Regions from separate parts of the Thermoplasma sp. Kam2015 genome, predicted to be linked through region 2. Evidence: riboswitches for the same ligand, from Rfam matches in the RefSeq annotation. Region 2 holds a riboswitch; the other holds the start of a gene.

Region 1 (3,389 bases), on a different contig from region 2:
TAGGATTTTCGGTTGGGGGAAGTCCGTGTATCTCCTGTCCGAAGAGAGAGTTTTACTGCTTCCCCCAAACTCCTAACCTTTCTATAAAGTTACGCTATAAGGTCTTTCTCAATTTTTATTCTAAGATGTTTCAATTTAATGGATGCTCAAGCATTTTTCATCTGCCAAGGTCCATGCTTATGTTGACTGTTTCTATCCCGTAAATGGCCCAGATAACGGTTGCCAGAAACCCTACACCCCAAAGAATCAAATTGAAAAGTATGTACTGGTATATGCTGAAGGATGATGTTGTGTATATTGATGCTATGTATGCAAGCATTGGAAACACACGAACCAATCCTATGGAATAAGATCTGTGATTGGTTCTAAAGAGCTCTGGTTCAAGTGTTGTCCGTGACGCCCATGCAAATTCAGAGAACATCATATTCAAGAACAGAAGCGGCAGGAATACTGATGGATTTCCTATCTTTCCTATGAATATCAGTATGAGAACCATCGTAATCGTTCCACCAAGATAGGAAAACATTGAATACCTCTTTCGGCCTATATTCACTAGAAACATGGCTATGAATCCAGCTACTGAGGCACCAGCCATGGCGTAAACTATTATCTCACTCGTAAAACCGGGATTATCGGCAAAATAGTATGGGCCTATTATATATGCCATGAGCCCAAACGTCAGGTACTGGGAGATACCTATTATACCAAGGAAAATTATTGAAAAAGCGTAGTTCGGTTCCTTTACGGAAATACCGTCTTGATCTATGCCCATTTCTCTCTTTATTTCCTCTGCATCCTGCTGTCTGCCCTTTTCCCTGAGCCACCTGAATGATTCTGGAACCCTGGTTCTCGTGTATACGGCCAGAGCCACGGTCGCAAGAGCCAGCACCAGGAAGTAGATCTTCTGGGTATGAATATTGGATGAGTAATAGTACAGGAAGAGAAATGCGATTACAAAGCTCCCTATGTTGTTCATATCCGGAACCAAAACAAGATAGCGCCCACGATTCTTCATCGGTATATCTTCCGATATCAAAGAAAGCGTTGTTACTTCTTCACCACCAACACCTATTTCAGCTAATGCGATTCCAATAATGAGAGGTATCACCGAGTATGCAAAATATATCAGGAATATACCAATCAAATAGAGTATTATTGTGGATACATACACCGCCTTCCGACCTATGATATCGGAAAGCTTGCCCAGCACCAAATCACCTATAAGCAGGAAAACCGATGGCGCAGCCAGAAAGACAGCCTCATAGGATCTGGGAAGCGATGATATAAAGGGCCATTGAGTTGCAAGCGGAGCAACGCTAGCAATTATTCCCCAGATAAACATGCCAGCAGATGCAGATATTAAAAGATCCCTAGCACTATACTTATGACCAAAACCCCCATCATTATTCTCTTCATTTTTCCTATTGACCATACGAATCCCTCCGCCGGTATTACCCGGATCAGGTTCAAGGGGTCGATCCTTTCGGATCCTCTCAGCCCCTCACGGAGCTCCCCCTCGCCAGGTCGCTGGTGAACATTCTAAGGACTTACATCCATCTTGTTTTCTTTATACTCTTTTTATTCTTGAATTTATACTAAATGCCACCAGTTCCGAGGCGTTTGTTGATTTTTTGTATATATTCATTGCTTTCTCATTTAATAATCTTTCTCTAATTTCAATTCAACATGCAATAATATCAATGCATATTATATCAGTCTTAAAATCTCCGATAACATAGAAAATATTTATAAGTACATCCTTAGATGAGATTTGCTCGCAGATAGCTTTCGTGAGCTACTCCTAAGCTAAAGCATCGGAGCTTCCTGATTCAACGACCGACATCTGCCTGTATGGATATATTCCGTACAAGCCCTATGTTGCGATCTCCACAGGCGTCTATTCGGATCTCATCGATCCTACTCGGATCATCCACTTGGTTTTCATGGATGACACAAGAGAATATGGGAAGACGATCTATAGATATTTCCATTGAAGGAAGTCCGTGTATCTCCTGTACGAAGAGAGAGTTTTACTGCTTCCCTCAAACTCCTAACTTTTTTATAAAAAGCGTTCGATTACAGAAGTATGCCGGGATCGGGGATCGAACCCGAGACCTCCGGATTTCTCAGTTAACTTATGAGTCCGGCGCTCCTCCAGCTGAGCCACCCCGGCATCAAACCTAACTTTGCGCTATCGCTTCTCCATCCTGGGTCTGCTCGCTCCCCTGCTGCTCCTGTGAGCCGGAGAGCGAAACCAGCTCAGATTTCCTGATTTCTATTTTCCTCAGTGGATATATGTTCTTTGTTACCTCCACCATATCGTTGTATACATCATCGCCAATGAGATATCTAACAAAATCTGCATAATTGAGCTGTGAGCTCTTGGATACTATAAAATCCGTGAGGGCTTTCCTGATTTCAGACTTCTTGTTATTGGTGAGCTTCCCATCGCTTACAACAACGATCTTAACAGTTATGACGCTTCCATCTGATGTCTTAACATCCTTTATAATGTCTATTCTCTCCTTTCTCCGTCTTACTAGCCTTCTTATATAATCATCTCCGATGTAATGCCCAATAAATATAGTTTTACATTTTGTCCCTTCACACCCAGTTATCCTGAACAGGGCCTTTTCATTTGATTTCTTAAAATTGCCTGTAAGATCAGATATGGGAACCTCAACGATCCTGTTTATCATAGAGTCTGCATCCTCGCCCAAAGCAACTGTTACCTCCTTTGAACCGAGATAGGATGGAGCCTCAACAGTATACCATATCTTCTCCTTCCACTTTTCTTTTCCTTTCTTCTGAGCTTTTTCACCAGCCATCTAATCCCTCATATACACTTAACGTGAATAGAAGGGTAATAATTGCACTAAATTAAACCTTTCGTGCCTTCATCTATTCTATCCAACCTCTGAATGATGGAAAACCCCCTCAGAATGAGGAAAAATACGATTACCTCTTGTTTTGGCAGGCGTTTCTAAGCTAAAACGAAAGGAAGCATACGTTCTTCAAACAAGATCCTTGTATTCTATAGATTTAACCGAAAATTTTTACAATACTTCTCAGAATGTGAATTTCCTTACAATGAAAGAAGAAAACTCTCGCTTAAAGATACTTCTTTATTCTATTCCAAAGCGTTTATACTTGCTATCATTTTAGAGAGTATTTTATAAGCCATATCCAGATCGGAATCATTTAACCCTGATAATGATTTCTCTATGAAACTGAAGTGTTTCTTCTTTGCCTCTTCATACACTTCTTTACCGTGATCTGTCAACGATATCTTAATTATTCTTCGGTCTGCTTCCTCCCGCTTCCTGACAACAAGGCCCTTATCTTCCATCTTGTCTATAACCCCGGTGACCCATCCTGGCGTTACATTT
Region 2 (3,389 bases):
TGCCCATCCTTGTAGTTTTGTATATCAGATTGAATCTATCAAGCAGATCCTCAGTTTTCCTCGGAATCTTATAGAAACTGCTTATCTCTCCATACTCCCGATCCTGATACACCAGCATATCCCTATATTTCTCATCTTGCTGCCATTTGTAGATAAGTGAGGCGTGCTTTACAGCCGTTCCCAGTTGAGGATGATCTGCAACATTCTTAACGTTCATTCCCTTATAGTAGACAACCCTCCCATCATCGAGGCTTTTAAGATAACGATCGACGTCGTATATAGACATAATGTATCATATTATCATGTTAGGATAAGGCTTAAACCTTATTGTCCGCATTACCTGAAGAAATATATTGTATCTTTATGCTTCCATAATTTCACCAAGACATAACTTATTCGCTTTGCTATGGCTATGATATGGACATCGTCGCTCATGATATGCTTCTGTTCAGCGTTTCATATCCTTTGGAATACCATACGATGGACCCGATAAGCCCAACAGACCATGCGGCGGTCGCAAAGATCATGTAGTTGTAAACTGATATACCGGAAAGTGCGAATATGGAGATTATGTAGAGAGAGTAAGCCACACCCCTAACGGTTGCTATACCAAGACCGCGGTATCTCGTAACAAAGAGTTCAGTTTGCAGGATCTCCCTGACCGCCCAACCAAGTTCTCCGAAGAATGCGTTCACCACAAGGAGGATCACAAAGATATCAAACGGTAGCCTGAAGTAAATGTAAAGCAGGAATATCGACATGGAAACCGTCCCCCCGGCATATGCCATGACGGAGAGTAACCTTCTGCCTACCCTGTCGACAAAAGCAAGGATGGCATAGCCGAAAACGGCCTCACCAAGTCCGTATATGAAAGGTATGATGGATGTGTATTTTGGATATTCATATGGACCAAGAATATCAGCCACAAGTGCGAATGTCAGTACTATTGTTATGGCGAAAAGCATTAGAACCATGATGGGGACGGGTGAACCAAACCTCTGATCTGTGAGCTCGGGATAATGCGAGGAGACAAAGGACCATCTCAGGCTTTCTGGCAGTTTCAGACGAGTCACTATAGCTATGATCACGCCTGATAAACTCATCGCCAGAAAGATCATCTTCTCTGTGAATATACTGTAGCCAGCTACAATAAATACGGCAGAAATAGCTGCAACTCCTGCATTCGCGCTGTTGGAAACCAGGACAAGAACCTTACCCCTGTATCTGATGGGGAATTGTTCTGCTAAGAATGCAAGAGATACTGTTTCTTCACCGCCAAACCCGAATTCTGCTATGAATATGGATGCCAGTATTCCGATGAAATTTGTAGATAATATGATACCTATTATTCCGGCGATTCCTGAGGATATGGTGGTGATGAATAGTTTCTTTCTGCCGATCTTGTCAGAGAGGTATCCAAGTATGAGATTCCCAGCAAGTAGTCCGACTGGCGACGACACCAATACATAGATATCATTGGATGGGCTTATGAATGGCCATTGAGTGACTAGTGGGGCCGTGACCAAAAGTAAACCCCAGACGAAGAAACCGGATATCATTGTCAGGGCCATTATAGTATGCGTTCTGTTCCATCGTGCACTGTCCAAGAAATTCCTAACATCATTATAGGTTGAAAATTCTACATCATTTTCCATAGTTTTCCCTCCGCCGGTATTACCCGGATCAGGTTCAAGGGGTCGATCCTTCCGGATCCTCTCAGCCCCTCACGGAGCTCCCCCATTCTTATGCTTGATTTTAATGCGATATTATAATGTTATTTTGCTTTTGCTATGTCTGTGAAATAGTTCAGGCTTCAGGCAATTTCAATGAGGATGAAGTATATGATAAGGAAGACTTATTTCAGATCTAGTATTTCGCCGTTGTCGCTCTCCTCAATCGGTTGCTCATCCCCAGGTTTCCAGTATGGCTCACGAAGTGCTACGGCCTTTCTGAAGAGGTCCTTAAGGACGTTTTCTTCAGTTATGCCCTTGAATGGAATGTTCGTATCGGATCTCATAAGGCATGTTTTGAATTCGCCGCGAGAAGTGATCCTGAGCCGGGTGCAGTGAGCGCAGAAATCAGGATTACGCTGAGGTTTTACGAATTCAACCTTCACTAGCCCCGCATCGCTTCTGATCAGATACCTAGGTCTGTTGTGCAGATCGTTGTATTCCACGCCTATTGATCTTTTTCTTATTTCCTCTTCTATTGGGTTGAGGCTAACGTGATATTTTCTGTATTCTTCGGAAGATTCGCCCTCTCTATCCGTCTCATACTCTATGAGTTGCAGTATCGCGTTGTTTTCCGCAGCGATTTCCAGCATTCTTGGTATATCCTTCACATTGAGATCCTTTAGAACCACAAAATTGATCTTCACAGGAGTAAGTTTTGCATCGTTGGCTGACCTCACAGCTTCGATAACGCGCTTCAGCATCCATGTTCCGGTTATGAAATGAAATCTCTCATCATCCGGCGAGTGCAATGATATATTGACCCTATCGAGGCCAGCCGCCTTGAGATCCTTGGCAATCTTTGGAAGCATTGTGCCGTTGGTTGTCATAGATATATTCCCATTAATGTGCCTTCTGATCCTCTCTATTATCTCAACAATATCTGGCCTGAGAGTTGGTTCTCCGCCAGTTATCTTGATCTTGTTCACTCCAAAATCATGCGATATCTTCACTATTCTTTCGATCTCGTCCGGTGTAAGTTCCTCGCCGTTGATATCAGTACCCTCCATATGACAGAAGAAACATTTGAAATTGCACGTAGTGTTAAGCTGGATTCTGAGACTTAACACCGGCCTTCCGTATCTGTCAAATAATGGCATTTGAAATATAGAGTGATTTATCGTTAATAACCTTATCCTGAATCGAAGACGACAAATTTGAATCTTGTACCTGAAGTTCACATAACTTGAAATTCGGTACTGTTATAAACAAAATTGGAAGTTCGAGGGAAACGGCAAAAACTCTTACCTTTAAGGAAAAATATACTAATTGGTCTCAATGGATGGATTTATAGATTCTCTCTGCAATTCTCTTTTTTACTCCAAGAAAAACAGGTGGTATAATTCGTGAACAATATCGGTGCGATCCGAATTTACATCTGCAGATATCGTGATGTATGGACTATACAGGATATACCAACACAGGCAGATATATCCTTATTGAAAGGAAGTACGAAGATTCAGATGAGGAGTAGATCACCCGGTGAAGAGCCATGGCTTAGATTTCCAAGCATCTTCTTTCGTAACATTGCCATCTAATGATCGTCAATTCGATTCCAAAGGCGAATTTGTACCGTTGTCTACGGTTATAGAGGTAAGCCCACGAAAAAGCTAAATAAGGATCAATATATTAGGGTTCAAACTGCGAGATATTGGTAAT

What was found. A riboswitch is a leader RNA that binds a small molecule or an ion and turns the genes downstream of it on or off. The one in region 2 is predicted to bind thiamine pyrophosphate.
Region 1: another riboswitch for thiamine pyrophosphate. It lies ahead of DMB44_RS06935 (MFS transporter); the one in region 2 lies ahead of DMB44_RS02240 (MFS transporter).

The regions. Positions count from the first base shown of each region.
Region 1 is NZ_QJSM01000033.1:40-3,428, forward strand. Features, by position in the region: gene DMB44_RS06935 (MFS transporter) at 158-1,432, opposite strand; TPP riboswitch at 1,420-1,526, opposite strand; tRNA gene DMB44_RS06940 (tRNA-Met) at 2,088-2,173, opposite strand; gene DMB44_RS06945 (30S ribosomal protein S3ae) at 2,181-2,828, opposite strand; gene DMB44_RS06950 (MarR family winged helix-turn-helix transcriptional regulator) at 3,131-3,389, opposite strand, start outside.
Region 2 is NZ_QJSM01000018.1:103,538-106,926, forward strand. Features, by position in the region: gene DMB44_RS02235 (4-hydroxyphenylacetate 3-hydroxylase N-terminal domain-containing protein) at 1-280, opposite strand, end outside; gene DMB44_RS02240 (MFS transporter) at 432-1,655, opposite strand; TPP riboswitch at 1,644-1,749, opposite strand; gene moaA (GTP 3',8-cyclase MoaA) at 1,856-2,830, opposite strand.